3 regions of the Rhizobium sp. PRIMUS64 genome follow, and region 3 is predicted to be linked to each of the others. Evidence: predicted binding sites of a transcription regulator. Region 3 holds the regulator's gene; each other region holds the start of a gene.
What was found. The regulator LexA, encoded in region 3, represses DNA repair genes until DNA is damaged. The targets are predictions, from matches to a motif close to TGTTCNNNNTGTGTTCNG.

Region 1 (5,386 bases), on a different contig from region 3:
AATAGCCGGCTAACAAAATCTTCGTCGCGGGTGGTCATGCCGGAGCGACCTTTGCCGCCACGGCGCTGGGCGCGATAAGTGGTGAGCGGCACGCGCTTGATGTAACCGAGATGCGAGACGGTGACGACCATGTCTTCGCGGGCGATCAGATCCTCGTCGTCCATTTCAAGGCCGCCATCGACGATCTCGGTGCGGCGCGGCGTGCCGAACTCGTCCCGGACGGCGAGAAGTTCGTCCTTGACGATGGTCTGGATGCGGACGCGCGACGAGAGAATATCGAGGTAATCCTTGATTTCCTCGCCGATCTTATTGAGTTCGTCGCCGATTTCGTCGCGACCAAGGGCCGTCAGGCGGGCCAGGCGCAGTTCGAGGATAGCGCGGGCCTGCTCTTCGGAGAGGTTGTAAGTCAGGTCGTCATTGATGCGATGGCGCGGATCGTCGATCAGGCGGATCAGGCTTTCGACATCTGCCGCCGGCCAGCGGCGGGTCATCAATTCTTCGCGGGCCGACTGCGGATCGGGCGCCTGGCGGATGACGCGGATGACCTCGTCGATATTGGCGACAGCAATGGCGAGACCGACCAACACGTGGGCGCGATCACGCGCCTTGCGCAGCAGGAATTTCGTTCTCCGGCTAACGACTTCTTCGCGGAACGAGACAAAAGCGCGCAGCATGTCGAGCAGCGTCAGCTGCTCGGGCTTGCCGCCGTTCAGCGCCACCATGTTGCAGCCGAAGGACGTCTGCAGCGGCGTATAGCGATAAAGCTGGTTGAGGATGACTTCGGCATTGGCATCGCGCTTCAGCTCGACGACAACGCGATAACCCTGGCGGTCGGATTCGTCGCGCAGGTCGGAGATGCCTTCGATGCGCTTGTCGCGCACCAGCTCGGCCATCTTCTCGATCATCGTCGCCTTGTTCACCTGATAGGGAATCTCGGTGATGATGATCTGCTCGCGGTCACCGCGCATCGGCTCGATGGCAGCGACGCCGCGCATGATGACGGAGCCGCGGCCGGTCTCATAAGCCGAGCGGATGCCGGCACGACCGAGGATCTTCGCGCCCGTGGGGAAATCGGGGCCGGGAATGATCTGGATCAGTTCCGGCAGCTCGATTGCCGGATCGTCGATCAGCGCGATGCAGCCGTCGATAACTTCCGACAGATTGTGCGGCGGGATGTTGGTCGCCATGCCGACGGCGATGCCGCCGGCGCCGTTGACGAGCAGGTTCGGGAACTTGGCGGGCACCACGACCGGCTCGGAGAGCGTGCCGTCGTAGTTGTCGCGGAAATCGACGGTTTCCTTGTCGAGATCGTCGAGCAGCGAGTGGGCAGCCTTTTCGAGGCGGCATTCGGTATAACGTTCGGCCGCCGGCGGATCACCATCGACCGAACCGAAATTGCCCTGACCGTCAATCAGCGGCAGCCGCAGCGACCAGGGCTGCGCCATGCGGGCGAGCGCATCATAGATTGCGGAATTGCCGTGCGGATGGAATTTACCCATCACGTCACCGGTGACGCGGGCGCATTTGACGTATTTCTTGTTCCAGTCGATGCCGAGCTCGGACATGCCGTAGAGGATGCGCCGGTGCACGGGCTTGAGGCCGTCGCGCACGTCGGGCAGCGCGCGGCTGACGATGACGCTCATGGCGTAATCGAGATACGACCGCTGCATTTCCTCCATGATGGAGATGGGCTCGATGCCTGGCGGGAGCTTCCCGCCGCCGGGGGGTGTTTGCTCAGTCAAAACAGATCACGATCTCTTCTAGAATCACTTGAAGATTTATAGCGGAAAGCCTGTTCCCGCGCCAATTTCACAGCGCGTTTTGAACAGGCTTTTGCGGCTTAAAGACGGTAAAACATGCAAGTTGCGCGGCCGGACCGGACAAATCAGCCGCGGGCCGCTGCGGGATATTTGCCAAATCGGAATCCCCGCTTCACAATCATAAAAACCACGCACTCATATGGGGTTCCGGAGAGCCGATGGCAAGCGCCGACCAATTGATCAACGCCTTCACGACGCTGCTCGTCACCATCGATCCGCCGGGGCTCGCACCGATCTTTCTGGGGCTGACGACAGGCATGAGCCGCAGTGAGCGCACGCAGGTGGCGCTGCGTGGCTCGACCATCGCCTTCATCATCCTCGCCGTCTTCGCTCTGTTCGGCGCCGGCGTGCTCAGCGTGCTCGGGATTTCGATCGGCGCCTTCCGCATCGCGGGCGGTCTGCTGCTGTTCTGGATCGCCTTCGAGATGGTGTTCGAAAAGCGCCAGGACCGCAAGGAGAAGGCGACCGAAGTGGCGATCACCAAGGATCATATCGAGAATATCGCCGTCTTTCCCCTCGCCTTGCCGCTGATCGCCGGCCCGGGCGCGATTTCGGCGACGATCCTGCTTGCCGGCACGCTGGCGACATCCGTCGGAAAGGCGCAGCTGATCGGCGTCCTTGCCGGCAATCTGTTACTGACCTTCCTCATGCTGCTCGTCGCTGAACGGCTGGACCGTTTCCTCGGCGTCACCGGCCGGGCGATCCTGACACGGCTTCTCGGCGTCATCCTCGCTGCCCTTGCCGCACAATTCGTCGTCGACGGCGCGAAATCGGCGCTCAATCTCATCAGCGCGACGCCGCACTGAAAATGGCGGCATCTGCCGCGAGATAAAAGAAAAAGAGCATGACGCCATCCAAGGCATCATGCTCTCTCACGTCTTTCACAAAGCCAGCAAAGGCTATCGATCAGAACGGGATATCGTCGTCGAGATCCCGCGAGAAGTTGCCACCGCCGCCACCGCCGCGGCTCGGCGATGAGGAGGGCGCCGGGGCGCCGTAATCGTCGCCGTAATCGTTGCCGCCAGCGGCACTGCCACGGCCGCCGCTCGCGCCGCCGCCTTCACCGCGGCCGTCGAGCATCGTCAGCGTCGAACCAAACCCCTGCAGCACCACTTCCGTGCTGTAACGATCCTGGCCCTGCTGGTCCTGCCACTTGCGGGTCTGCAGCTGGCCTTCGATATAGAGCTTGGCGCCCTTCTTCACATATTGCTCGACGACCTTGCAGAGGCCCTCGTTGAAGACGACGACAGTGTGCCATTCGGTCTTCTCACGGCGCTCGCCGGAATTGCGATCGCGCCAGGTCTCCGAGGTCGCGATACGAAGATTGGCGATCGGCCGGCCATCCTGAGTGCGGCGGATTTCGGGGTCTGCACCGACGTTTCCAACCAGAATTACCTTATTCACGCTACCAGCCATACTTCTCACCCTGCCTGCCGCCCTGCCCGGCGGCGTTTAATCGATCGGCGCACCTTAAACCATCACGGACCGCCGATGCGCATGGGCGACATTTAATCCACATGTTTATCCATCAGAAAGCCGCATGCATTCATCAGGAATTTTGTTCTTTATTTGTTCTAGTTTATCCGTATGATCCTGTCAACAGAATCGAAAACCTTGAGCCCTTGCGGATATTCAGCCTCGACTCGCCCGTCGGCATCACTAAATAAGGGCTGTCATCCAGAAAACCAAAGCAGAGACGATGAGCGAACTGAAGACGATCTCCATCCGCGGCGCGCGCGAGCATAATCTCAAGAGCATCGATCTCGATCTGCCGCGTAACAAGCTGATCGTCATGACCGGGCTTTCGGGTTCCGGCAAATCCTCGCTCGCCTTCGACACGATCTATGCCGAAGGCCAGCGGCGCTATGTCGAGAGCCTGTCGGCCTATGCCCGCCAGTTCCTCGAAATGATGCAGAAGCCGGATGTCGACCAGATCGACGGGCTGTCGCCGGCGATCTCGATCGAGCAAAAGACCACCTCGCGCAACCCGCGCTCGACGGTCGGCACCGTCACCGAGATCTACGACTATATGCGCCTGCTCTTTGCCCGCGTCGGCGTTCCCTATTCGCCGGCGACCGGCCTGCCGATCGAGAGCCAGACCGTCAGCCAGATGGTCGACCGCATCCTCGATTTCGGCGAGGGCACCCGTCTTTATATTCTCGCGCCGCTCGTGCGCGGGCGCAAGGGCGAATACAAGAAGGAACTGGCCGAGCTGATGAAGAAGGGCTTCCAGCGCGTCAAGGTCGACGGCCAGTTCTACGAGATCGCCGAGGCGCCGGTGCTCGACAAGAAATACAAGCATGACATCGACGTGGTGGTCGACCGCATCGTCGTGCGCTCGGATGTCTCAGCGCGGCTGGCGGACAGTCTCGAAACGTGCCTGAAGCTCGCCGACGGGCTGGCGGTCGCCGAATTCGCCGACAAGCCGTTGCCGCCGGAAGAGACGTCAGCCGGCGGATCCGCCAACAAGTCGCTGAACGAGACGCATGAACGCGTGCTGTTTTCGGAGAAGTTCGCCTGCCCAGTCTCTGGCTTCACCATTCCCGAGATCGAACCCAGGCTGTTCTCCTTCAACAACCCGTTCGGCGCCTGCCCGACCTGCGACGGCCTCGGCGCCCAGCAGAAGATCGATCCGGATCTGATCGTGCCCGAGCCCGAGCGGACGCTGCGCGACGGGGCGATCGCGCCCTGGGCCAAGTCGACCTCGCCCTATTACAATCAGACGCTGGAAGCGCTCGGCAAACATTACGGCTTCAAGCTCGGCACGCGCTGGAACGATCTTTCCGACGAGGCCAAGGACGTCATCCTCAACGGCACCAACGACAAGATCGAATTCCACTACGCCGACGGCGCCCGCTCCTATACGACGCAGAAGAATTTCGAGGGCATTATCACCAATCTCGAGCGGCGGTGGAAAGAGACCGATTCCGCCTGGGCGCGCGAAGACATCGAGCGCTTCATGTCGGCGGCCCCCTGCCCGGCCTGCAACGGCTTCCGCCTGAAGCCAGAGGCCCTGGCGGTGAAGATCGACACTCTGCATATCGGCGAAGTGACCGGTATGTCGATCCGCGTCGCCCGCGACTGGTTCGAGACACTGCCGGCAAGCTTCAATGCCAAGCAGAACGAGATCGCCGTGCGCATCCTCAAGGAGATCCGCGACCGGCTGCGCTTCCTCAACGATGTCGGACTGGAATATCTCAGCCTTTCGCGCAATTCCGGCACGCTGTCGGGCGGCGAGAGCCAGCGTATCCGGCTTGCCTCGCAGATCGGCTCAGGGCTGACGGGCGTGCTTTACGTGCTCGACGAACCGTCGATCGGCCTGCATCAGCGCGACAATGCCCGGCTGCTCGACACGCTGAAGCACCTGCGCGACATCGGCAACACCGTCATTGTCGTCGAACATGACGAGGATGCGATCCTGTCCGCCGACGACGTCGTCGATATCGGCCCGGCGGCCGGCATTCACGGCGGTGAGGTCATCGCCCATGGTACGCCGCAGGACATCATGGACAGTCCGAATTCGCTGACCGGCAAATATCTCTCCGGCGAACTTGGCGTTCCCGTTC
Region 2 (5,386 bases), on a different contig from region 3:
TAACGGATAAGCAACCAGAGGGATGTTTAAATCGGCGTCCTAGGCAGCTTCGGCACCGCTTCTGGCAGGTCAGCCCCTGCCAAGAGCATTCGCGGCCGGCAGCGCGCCATAACGGCAGCGATCAATCGTTCCGTCGGGGTTGGGTTCGCGGACAGCGACATAATCTCATAATCCGGCAGCGCACCAGCGGGGATTTCGCTGAGGGCAGCGCCAGCGCGATCGGCAGATCGGTGAGCGGCCTGACGACTAGTACTTCAAAATATCTGCGCGCATCCGCCCCTCTTCTTATGCCGCCGCCGTCAACCTCTCACCAGCGATGCGGTAGGAGATCGCTTCGGCGAGATGGATGCGGCCGACTGTCGGCTTGCCGTCGAGATCGGCCAGCGTGCGGGCGACCTTGAGCACGCGGTGGTAACCGCGGGCGGAGAACTTCATCTTCTCGGCGGCGTCGCGCAGCAGCTGCAGGCCGCTGGCATCGGGCTCGGCCAGTTTCTCGATCATCGCCGTAGAGCAGCGGGCATTGGTGCCGATGCCCTTGGCGCCGGTGCTTTCGAAGCGCTCCTGCTGGATTGCGCGGGCGCGGGCGACGCGGCGGGCGACATCGGCGCTGGTTTCAGCCGCCATCGGCCGGATGAGATCGGCAGCGGAGACGGCCGGCACATCGATGCGGATATCGATGCGGTCCATCAGCGGGCCGGAGATGCGGGCCTGGTAATCGCTCATGCAGCGCGGCCCGCGGGCGCAGGTATGGCCCGGCTCGCCGGCCATGCCACAGCGGCAGGGGTTCATCGCCGCGATCAGCTGGAATCTCGCCGGATAGGAGACGCGGTGATTGGCACGGGCAATGACGCATTCGCCGCCTTCGAGCGGCTGGCGCAGCGCATCGAGCGCCTGCGGCGTAAATTCGGGGAACTCGTCGAGAAACAGCACGCCGTGATGGGCAAGCGAGGCTTCGCCTGGACGGGCGCGCAGGCCACCGCCGACGAGGGCCGCCATGGTGGCGGAATGATGCGGGGTGCGGAAGGGCCGGCGATCGGAAAGCTTGCCGCCGGAGAGCTGGCCGGCGATCGAATGCACCATCGAGACTTCAAGCAGCTCGGCGGCCGAGAGCGGCGGCAGGATCGACGGCAGCCTGGCCGCCAGCATCGACTTGCCGGAGCCCGGAGGACCGACCATCAGCAGATTATGGCCACCGGCGGCCGCCACCTCGAGCGCCCGCTTGGCGCTTTCCTGACCCTTGATCTCGGCGAGATCCGGCAGGTTTGCGGCATTGGCGCGGATCGACGCCTCCGGCCTGGATAGGACTTGCGTGCCGCGGAAATGATTGGCAAGCGCAATCAGGCTGCGGGGTGCAAGGATATCGACGTCGGCGCCTGCCCAGGCGGCTTCGGCGCCGCTTTCGGCGGGGCAGATCAGCCCCTTGCCGAGCGCATTGGCGCCGATCGCGGCCGGCAGCGCGCCTGATATGGCGGCGATCGTGCCGTCGAGATTGAGCTCGCCGACGACGACAAAATCGGACAGCGCATCGGCGGGAATGGCGCCGAGGGCAGCCATCAGGGCAAGCGCGATCGGCAGATCGAAATGCGAGCCTTCCTTCGGCAGGTCAGCAGGCGCCAGATTGACGGTCACCCGCTTGGCCGGCAGCGCCAGGCCGGAGGCGTGGAGGGCGGCCTGCACGCGCTCGCGGCTTTCGGCAACCGCCTTGTCAGGCAGGCCGACGATCTGCATCCCGACCTTTCCGGGAGCGACCATGACCTGGACCTCGACCGGCACACCTTCGATACCCTGAAATGCAACCGTACTGACACGCGCGACCATCAACCCATCCCCTTGCCGCAAACTTTTATATACCGCCCTGCAGCCTTTATTCGATGCATGTCGTGGCCCCTTGGGCGACATGCATTAAGGCTAGCGGTTGCAATCTGGCATGGAAACTGGAATAAAACAAGAACAATCAAAGAACGGAATCAGGCATCCGCTGTGACCTTGGTTGCGCTCGGTCGCGGGACCCCAGAACGGTCATGGGCGGCTGGCTCAGCCGCGCTTGCGCTCGATCGCATCCCAAAGCAGGGCGGCTATATCGGCACCGCCGAACTTCTTCACCTCGCGAATGCCTGTGGGCGACGTGACGTTGATCTCGGTCATGTAATCACCGATCACATCGATGCCGACGAGCAGGAAGCCGCGCTCCCTCAGCGCCGGGCCGATGCGGGCGCAGATTTCCTGTTCGCGCGGCGTCAGCTCGGTCGCCTCGGCGCGGCCGCCGACATGCATGTTGGAGCGGCTGTCGTGTTCGGCCGGCACGCGGTTGATGGCACCGGCGAATTCGCCGTCGACCAGGATGATGCGTTTGTCGCCCTTGCGCACGTCGGGCAGATATTGCTGGGCAATGAAGGGCTCGCGGAAAAGCTGGCCGAACATCTCCAGCAGCGAAGAGAGGTTGCGGTCGTCGCGGGTCGAATGGAAGACGCCGGCGCCGCCATTGCCGTAAAGCGGCTTCAGGATAATATCGCCCATCTCGTCGCGGAAGCGGCGGATCTCGGCGGCATCCTTGGTGATCAGCGTCTTCGGCATCAGATCGGAGAATTCGGTGACGAAGATCTTCTCCGGCGAATTGCGCACCCAGGCCGGATCGTTGACGACGAGCGTCTTCGGGTGGATGCGCTCGAGCAGATGCGTCGCGGTGATATAGGCCATATCGAAGGGCGGATCCTGGCGCAGCAGCACGACATCCATGGTCGCGAGATCGACGCGCTCCGGCGCGCCAAGCTCGTAGTGATCGCCCTTGACGTCGCGCAGCACCATCGGCTCGACGCTGGCATAAAGCCGGTTGTCACGGAAGCTCAGGCGATCGGGCGTGTAATGGAAGAGCCTGTAGCCGCGCGCCTGCGCTTCCAGGCTCATGGCGAAGGTGGAATCACCCGCGATATTGATGCCTGCGACATGATCCATCTGGACCGCTACATTGGTGATCTTGGCCATTTCCATCCCTCGCTGAATGCCGGACAGATGTAGGTCGGCCAGATATCAAACGCAACGGCCAATCAAGGGCTTCGGCACTGGAGCATTTTTGTTTTTTGCGCAATTCCGGACACAAAACCGCTGCGCAGTTTTGCTGGAATTGCTTTTCACCGCGTTTCGAGTTTCCGCATCAACCGGCCGCGATAGCTATCGAGAATGACGGCGAGCACGATGACGGCGCCGATGACGATCGGCTTGATATTGTCGTCGGCGCCCAAGAGCTGCAATCCCGTCGACAGCACCTGCAGAATGCACGCGCCGACCAGAGTGCCGACAATCGAGCCTTTGCCGCCCGAAAGGCTGGTGCCGCCGATGATGACGGCGGCGATCGCATTCAACTCGTAGCCGATGCCCGCAACCGGGCTGCCGACATTGAGACGGAGCAGATAGACCATGGCCGCAATGCCGGCCGTCAGCCCTGAGATCGTGAAGACCGCAATCTTGTACCGTTTGGGCTCATGCCCCGACAGCCGGACAGCCTCTTCGTTGGTGCCGATCGCGAAGACGAAGCGCCCGAAGACGGTGTAGCGCAGCACGAACCAGCCGATCAAGACGACGACGATCGCAATCAGAAAGATCGACGGAAATATGCCCCAGAAGATCAGGTTGCCGAAATCGACGAAAGGCTGAGGCAGGCCGGTGATCGTCGAATTGTCGCTGACCACGCGCGCCAGGCCGCTCGCGACGTTCAGCATGCCAAGGGTGACGATAAAGGAAGGAAGCTTCCACTTCTCGCAAATCCACCCGTTGACGGCGCCAAGGATGGCACCCGTGCCCATCGACGCAAGACATGCGAGAACAATCGCCTGCCATGGCGAAAACGCCGGATTGATCATGATCGTCGCACCGATCACCGTGCAAAGGGCAAGCAGCGACCCGACCGAGAGATCGATGCCGCCAACGAGGATGACGAAGGTCATGCCCGCAGCAAGCACGGTGTTGATGGCAATCTGCACGAAGATCTTCAGGAAGTTCTCCGGCGTTGCGAAATAGGGCGCCGTCGCCGAGAAAAACGCCAGGATCAGAATGAGGGCAATGGCGACGCCCGCCTCCTTCAGCGAGATCCGGATAAGCTTGTCCCAGACGCTCACCTCTTTCGCCTCGGTCTGTTTTTCAATGTTGGCGGACACGACTGTACTCCTTGTAGGCGAGCGAAAGGATCCTGCTCTCGTCAAATTGTTCCCGAACTATTTCGCCCGATATCTTGCCGTCGGAGAATACGATGATGCGATGGCAAATGCCCATGAGCTCCGGCAGATCCGAAGAGACGACCAGAACGCCTTTTCCCTGAGCCGCAAACTTCCACAGAAGCTCATAAATCTCGGCCTTTGCACCGACGTCGATTCCACGGGTCGGCTCATCGAAAATCAGCACTTTGGGACCGCGGAACAGCCATTTTGCAATGACGACCTTTTGCTGGTTGCCGCCGGAAAACGTCCTGACGGCCTGATGGATGGACGGGGTCTTGATGCGCAGTTCGCGCACGAGGCGCTGCGAATGATCATCCTGCGCCCTTCGCATGATCAAGCCGTTGCGGGAGATCTTGGCGAGATCGGTTATGGTGGCATTTTCGGCGCAGCTCATATCGAGCATCAAGCCCTGCATCTTGCGGTCTTCGGTTGCCAGGCAGAGCCCGGCAGCAACGGCGTCCTTTGGCGAATGGATCTCAACCGGCTCGCCATTCACGCGAATTTCGCCGGCCGCTTTGGCATCGGCGCCGAATATGGCGCGAACCGCCTCCGTCCGACCACTGCCGACAAGCCCGGCAATGCCGACGATTTCCCCCTTCGCCACGGAAAATGACAGTTCCGGACTGTTTCGCGTCACCTTCAGGCCGGAAATGCCGAGCGCCTCGCCGGACACGGTGCTGTCGCTGCGAAAAATGCCATGATCCGAAAGCTTCCGCCCGACCATGAGTTCGACGATGTCAGGAATAGCAAGTCCGGACAGCGGACGCGTGATCACATGCTGGCCGTCGCGCAGCACCGTCACGTCGTCGCCGACGTCAAAGATCTCCTCCAGCCTGTGAGAGATGTAGAGCGTGGTCACGCCACGCCGCTTCAGGCGCTTGAGAATTTCAAAAAGGCGATCGACCTCCTTGGAGGTCAAGGTTGCTGTCGGTTCGTCGAGAACGAGAAGCTTGCTTTCGTAGCAAAGCGCCTTGGCGATCTCGACCAGTTGAAGCTGGGCAACGCTGAGGCGGCTCGCCAGTGTCGTCGGAGCCACGTCGAGGCCGACCTCTTCCAGGAGTTCCGCCGCTCTGCTGTTCATCGCCTGATAGTGCACCAGGCCATATCGGCGCGGCAGATGCTCGAACAGCAGGTTTTCTGCCACCGTGAGGTTGGAAAGCGGATGCAGCTCCTGG
Region 3 (5,386 bases):
AAGAGAAGTGCGGTTCGCCTTGTCGAAGGAGCTCTTGTAAACGAGGCCGATGCCGAGCTTTGCGCAAAGCTCTTTCAGCGTACCGGCAACCATGAAGGCGTGGTCGCGGCTCTCCATCTGGCAGGGACCGGCAATCAGCGACAGGCGGCCGGTATTGGAAAAGGTCACCTGGCCTTGGCCTTCGCCGATCTTGACTTCGGAATTCGTCTCAGTGCTCATCGTGTCTCCTCGAAGGCGAAGAGCGTGCCCTGCCCGGGCGCGGGCTTCACCAGAATGCGATTGTTCTTGCGCGTGTATGTCACCCCGTTAGCAGCCAAATGCGCTTCTGTCACGGCAAGATCGGCGACAATGAAGAGGATTGCCCGGCCACGCAGGCCGCGATCGGCGGATGAGCCGGCGATCTCGAAATAGGCTTCTAGCCCTTCCGGCGTCATCAGGCTGATTTTCGCGTTCGAAGCAGCAACATTGACGCCAAAACCGGTTTTCTCGACTGCCGCCTGCGCCACGGCAAGGCCGACGAAGGCTCCGAAAGCGGCGGCATCAGGCGCGCAGAGCGCGATCTCGGCAATGCCGGTGACGCCATTGGCATGCGTCTCCAGCGCGCCGCGGTCGGCCGGCAGCGGATTGACGCGTTCGACGCTGAAAAGGAAGAGATCGGGCGCTCGCAGGTCGCCGGCAAAAGCCAGCTTGAAGCCGGCGATGCTCTCAGAACCGTCCGGCATCGTCATCGGCCGGGTGAACTGCAGCATCTCGCCGGCGCTCGATCCGTTGCCGACGAAGTTCTGATGATCGATGCCGGCATCCTTACTGCCGAAAGCAAGCCCCGAAAGCCCCTCCTCGCCGCAGCGGAAGCGGAAGGCCCGGTTGCGGGCGGTGAAAACATTGCCTTGCCGCGCTGAGGCCTCGCTCTCCTCGACACTCGCAATCCCGAGCGGCTCCAGATAGGTCTTGTCGGCAAAAAAGACGCAGGCGTTTTCCGTTCCGAAGGGATGGCGTGCATCGGCGGCAACGGTGAAGCCGAGCTTGCCAAGCCTCTCGCGCGCCAGATCGATATTGACGACGGGCAGCACCACATGATCCAGCGGGTGCGGCTTGGCGGAACGCTCGTTCATGATATCCCTCCTGGAAACGGCAAGAGATGTGCGATGGCGCGCCCCTCAATGCAAGAGATGTGTCCCAATCCGGCGAATGAAAATAAAAATCTCAACGAGTTGGCGCCAAGTTTTACGGAAATTTAGCTACTTGCGGAACACATATGGAACATATAGTGTCTGTTCTGGATTTGTTTCAATCACGAGGTCACAACGTCGATGCTCACGCGCAAACAACAGGAGCTTCTCCTTTTCATTCATGAGCGCATGAAGGAATCCGGCGTTCCGCCATCTTTCGACGAAATGAAGGATGCCCTGGACCTCGCTTCCAAGTCCGGGATTCACCGGCTGATTACGGCGCTCGAGGAACGTGGCTTCATTCGCCGCCTACCGAACCGCGCCCGTGCGCTCGAGGTTATCAAGCTTCCGGAGGCCTACAGCCCCAGCATTCAGCCCCGGCGGGGCTTTTCGCCCAGCGTCATCGAGGGCAGCCTTGGCAAGCCGCAGCCGGTCGCCACTCCTGCTCCCGCAAAACCCGTCGCCGACAACGGCAACTCGGTCTCCGTGCCGGTCATGGGCCGTATCGCCGCCGGTGTTCCGATCTCGGCGATCCAGAACAACACCCACGACATCGTCGTTCCGGCCGACATGCTCGGTTCCGGTGAACATTATGCGCTCGAGGTCAAGGGCGATTCGATGATCGACGCCGGCATCTTCGACGGCGACACCGTGATTATTCGCAACGGCAGCACCGCAAGTCCTGGTGACATCGTCGTTGCTCTCGTCGACGACGAAGAAGCGACACTCAAACGCTTCCGCCGCAAAGGCGCCTCGATCGCGCTGGAGGCGGCCAACCCGGCTTACGAGACCCGGATTTTCGGGCCGGACCGCGTCAAGGTTCAGGGCAAGCTCGTCGGCCTCATTCGCCGCTATCACTGACATCAGGCATTCTAGATTCGGCAAAACTGTTGCTGCGCCAGTCATAGGCGCGATGCCGCATCCATGGCCGCGACAATGCATCGAATGCGGTTGCGACCTCCAGGCCGGCGTCGGCGAAGCGCAACTCGACGGAACCGGTCCTGCGCAGCGTTTCGCCGGTGAAGAGCGTCGCCCCTGAGCGGCAGCTGTTGAAGCGCAGGCGGACCGACGTCACGACGATATCGGCCGCGTCGCATGCTGGACCGAGATAGGCGGCATTGTCGATGACAGCAACCACGTGACCATTGCCAAGCCTTGATGTGCACCAGGCCTTCTTGACGCAGGAAAAGCGGTTTGCTTCACCGGCCGCTGCAGCCGCCCGCATCGCCGACCTTGCTTCGTTCTGCTGATCGCGGGAAAGCCTGACGCGGCGGTCTTCTCCCTCCGGCGGAAGAACAGGACCATCCAGCATCTTCGGCGGGTGATGCGTCGGCAGGACCAGCGCTCTCTGCCACTGGTCGAAGATGAAATCCGGCGGTCTTCCACGGTTGGAAGCCATGGCCCCCGCCTCGACGATTGCGACGAGACCACCATCCTCCGAAATCGCCAGATCCGGCGGCCGGGGAACCGGCAGAAGCAAGAGGACGAGCGTCGACACCGCGATGATCGATGTGCCGATATGGCGCAGCCGGGTGCGGAGCAGCGTCAGCAGCAGAAAGCCTGCGACGGCTATCGCGAAATACGAAGCGGGCAAGCGGCCGATGCCGATGTCGCCACCCCAGCCGGACACCGTCTTTGCGATCGCGATCACCAGATCGAGGCCGAATCCGACGACCTTCCAAGGCAAAACGTCCAGACCGAAAGGCATGAGCAGCATCGCCAGCAACCCGGCCGGCATGATGATGAAGGAGATGATCGGCATCGTCGCGAGGTTTGCCGGCAGGCCATAGGCAGTCAGGCGATGAAAATGCTCGATCGAAAACAGCGCGGTGGAAAAGCCGCCGATCAGCGAGGTCAGGAAGACGCCGCCGAAGAAACCCGCAACCGTAACGACGGGCCGAAAAACCGGCAGCTTCAGGAAAGCGTTTTCGCGGACGCGCCGGTCCTTCCACAGCTGGTAGCCAGATACCAACGCCAATGTCGCGGCAAAGGACATCTGGAAACTCGGACCCAAGACCTCGGACGGTGAAATGGCGAGAATGACGAGCGTCGAGAGAGCGACATTGCGCAGGCTGATCGACGGCCGGTCGAAGAAGACGGCAATCAACATGATCGCCATCATGATGAAGGCGCGTTCGGCCGAGACGGCAAAGCCGGAGATCAGGAAATAGGCCGTGACGGCGATGAGCGCGCCGGCAGCAGCGATCTTCTTGGTCGGATAGGCTTGGGCGACACCGGGAAAGAGGCTGAGCAGCATGCGGAAACCGACGAAGAAGATGCCGGCTGACAGCGCCATGTTGAGGCCGGAGATAGCGATGATATGAGCCAGACCGGACTGGCGCAGCGCCTCCGTCGTCTCATTCGAGATGGCGCGCCGCTCGTCCGTCACCAGAGCAGCGGCAAAAGCGCCGGTGTCGCCGGGCAGGATCGACCTTATGCGGTCGCCGATACCGCTGCGCAGCCGATAGAGACCTTCGAGCAGCGCTTCCGTCGTCGATCTGGCCGCTTGCGGACCTGCCTGCAAATCGACCTTTGTCGGCGCACCGTAGAAGAAGCCGTTGGCGCCGATGCCATCGAAATAGGCACCGAAGGAGAAGTCGTTGAGCTCCGGAAGCGCTGGACCTGCTGGCGGCGTCAGCCGTGCCCTGCCGGTTATGATATCACCGATCTCGAAAGGCGCGTCCGCGCCGCGGGCGATCGCGGTTATGCGCCCCGGCGGCCGCTTCACCTCCGGCGCCTCAGTGCCGGTGACGGCAAGAATATAGCGCCACCGCCCGCGACCATCGCCTTCGCGCCGCTCGACACGGCCGGTCACCGTCGTCGTCACTGATGAATCGAGGATCACGGTCGAAGCCCGTCGGCTCTCGAGCTGCGCCGAGACCACGCCGCAGGCGACAAGTGCAAGCGCCAGCAGCGTTGCCCGCAATGCCGCCCGGCTGCGGCTGGCGATGAGAACCGCGACGGTCAGCACCAACAGGCAGAGCAGCGATGCAACGAGCGGGAAGTCCGATGCCGCTAGAAACCAGAAGGCTGAGCCGGCGCCGAGGAAGACCGGTGAGAACAGCAGCAGGCGGCCATGGTCCGCCTCTTCGCCCAGCATGCGCATGCCACCACGCAGCGATTGCGAGGCTGCTGCCGGCAGCCGGTGGCGCCACGGTGTCGCCGACTGCGTCCTTGCAGGCCGCGTCACCACGACAGGCGGAGAAAAACCGGCGGAGTCGGCAAGGCCGGCGCCTGCTTCCGGCCGCAATTCGACTGTCGTCAACTCCTGCATGTGCTGCCCAAGGTCACTCGCCCAGACAGCCAGAATGCAACCGCCAATCAAATCCGGCAAGAATAATCGATTGAAAAGTGAGGGAAAATTGAAAGAGCCAAAAGAGCAGTCGAATCATCGGCTTCCGATATGCATGCGGCTCATCGCTGCAGTGCCTAAAAGGTGATACTGCAATGCACAAAATGCCATCACGGTAACTTGGCATTAGCCTCGCGATCATATAGCTATCGGTGAGGACGCTTAACCCCTATGGCGCTTTTATGGCGCCACCGCCATTTCGGAGGATCAGCATGACGGATCAAAGCGCTACAATAAAAATCGGTGACAAATCAGTCGACCTTGCCGTTAAAAGCGGCACGATCGGACCGAGCGTCATCGATATCGGTGCCCTCTACAAGAACACGGCTTCCTTCACCTACGATCCGGGTTTCACGTCGACTGCATCCTGTGAATCGAAAATCACCTACATCGACGGCGACGAAGGTGTCCTGCTGCATCGCGGCTATCCGATCGAGCAGCTTGCCGAACATGGCGACTTCCTCGAGGTCTGCTACCTCTTGCTTTACGGCGAACTGCCGACCACCGTGCAGAAGAAGGATTTCGATTATCGCGTCACGCACCACACCATGGTGCACGAGCAGATGAGCCGCTTCTTCACCGGCTTCCGCCGCGATGCGCATCCGATGGCCGTCATGTGCGGCTGCGTCGGCGCGCTGTCGGCCTTCTACCACGACTCCACCGACATCACCGATCCGCACCAGCGCATGGTCGCCAGCCTGCGCATGATCGCCAAGATGCCGACGCTTGCCGCCATGGCCTACAAGTACCATATCGGCCAGCCCTTCGTTTACCCGAAGAACGACCTCGACTATGCCTCGAACTTCCTGCGCATGTGTTTTGCCGTGCCTTGCGAGGAATATGTGGTCAATCCGGTGCTTGCCCG

Region 1: uvrA (excinuclease ABC subunit UvrA) is a predicted target of LexA. The motif match lies at 3,380-3,397, and genes of this name have one in related genera.
Region 2: MOV76_RS13315 (YifB family Mg chelatase-like AAA ATPase) is a predicted target of LexA. The motif match lies at 1,936-1,953, and genes of this name have one in related genera.

The regions. Positions count from the first base shown of each region.
Region 1 covers NZ_JALBGX010000139.1:4,054-9,439, reverse strand. Annotated here, with positions in the region: gene gyrA (DNA gyrase subunit A) at 1-1,742, opposite strand, end outside; gene MOV76_RS32800 (MarC family protein) at 1,979-2,626, shown strand; gene MOV76_RS32795 (single-stranded DNA-binding protein) at 2,727-3,236, opposite strand; gene uvrA (excinuclease ABC subunit UvrA) at 3,520-5,386, shown strand, end outside.
Region 2 covers NZ_JALBGX010000026.1:22,896-28,281, reverse strand. Annotated here, with positions in the region: gene MOV76_RS13315 (YifB family Mg chelatase-like AAA ATPase) at 286-1,818, opposite strand; gene gshB (glutathione synthase) at 2,035-2,982, opposite strand; gene MOV76_RS13305 (ABC transporter permease) at 3,129-4,151, opposite strand; gene MOV76_RS13300 (sugar ABC transporter ATP-binding protein) at 4,135-5,386, opposite strand, start outside.
Region 3 covers NZ_JALBGX010000170.1:5,549-10,934, forward strand. Annotated here, with positions in the region: gene kdsA (3-deoxy-8-phosphooctulonate synthase) at 1-219, opposite strand, end outside; gene MOV76_RS35040 (VOC family protein) at 216-1,112, opposite strand; gene lexA (transcriptional repressor LexA) at 1,311-2,030, shown strand; gene MOV76_RS35050 (ComEC/Rec2 family competence protein) at 2,011-4,443, opposite strand; gene gltA (citrate synthase) at 4,734-5,386, shown strand, end outside.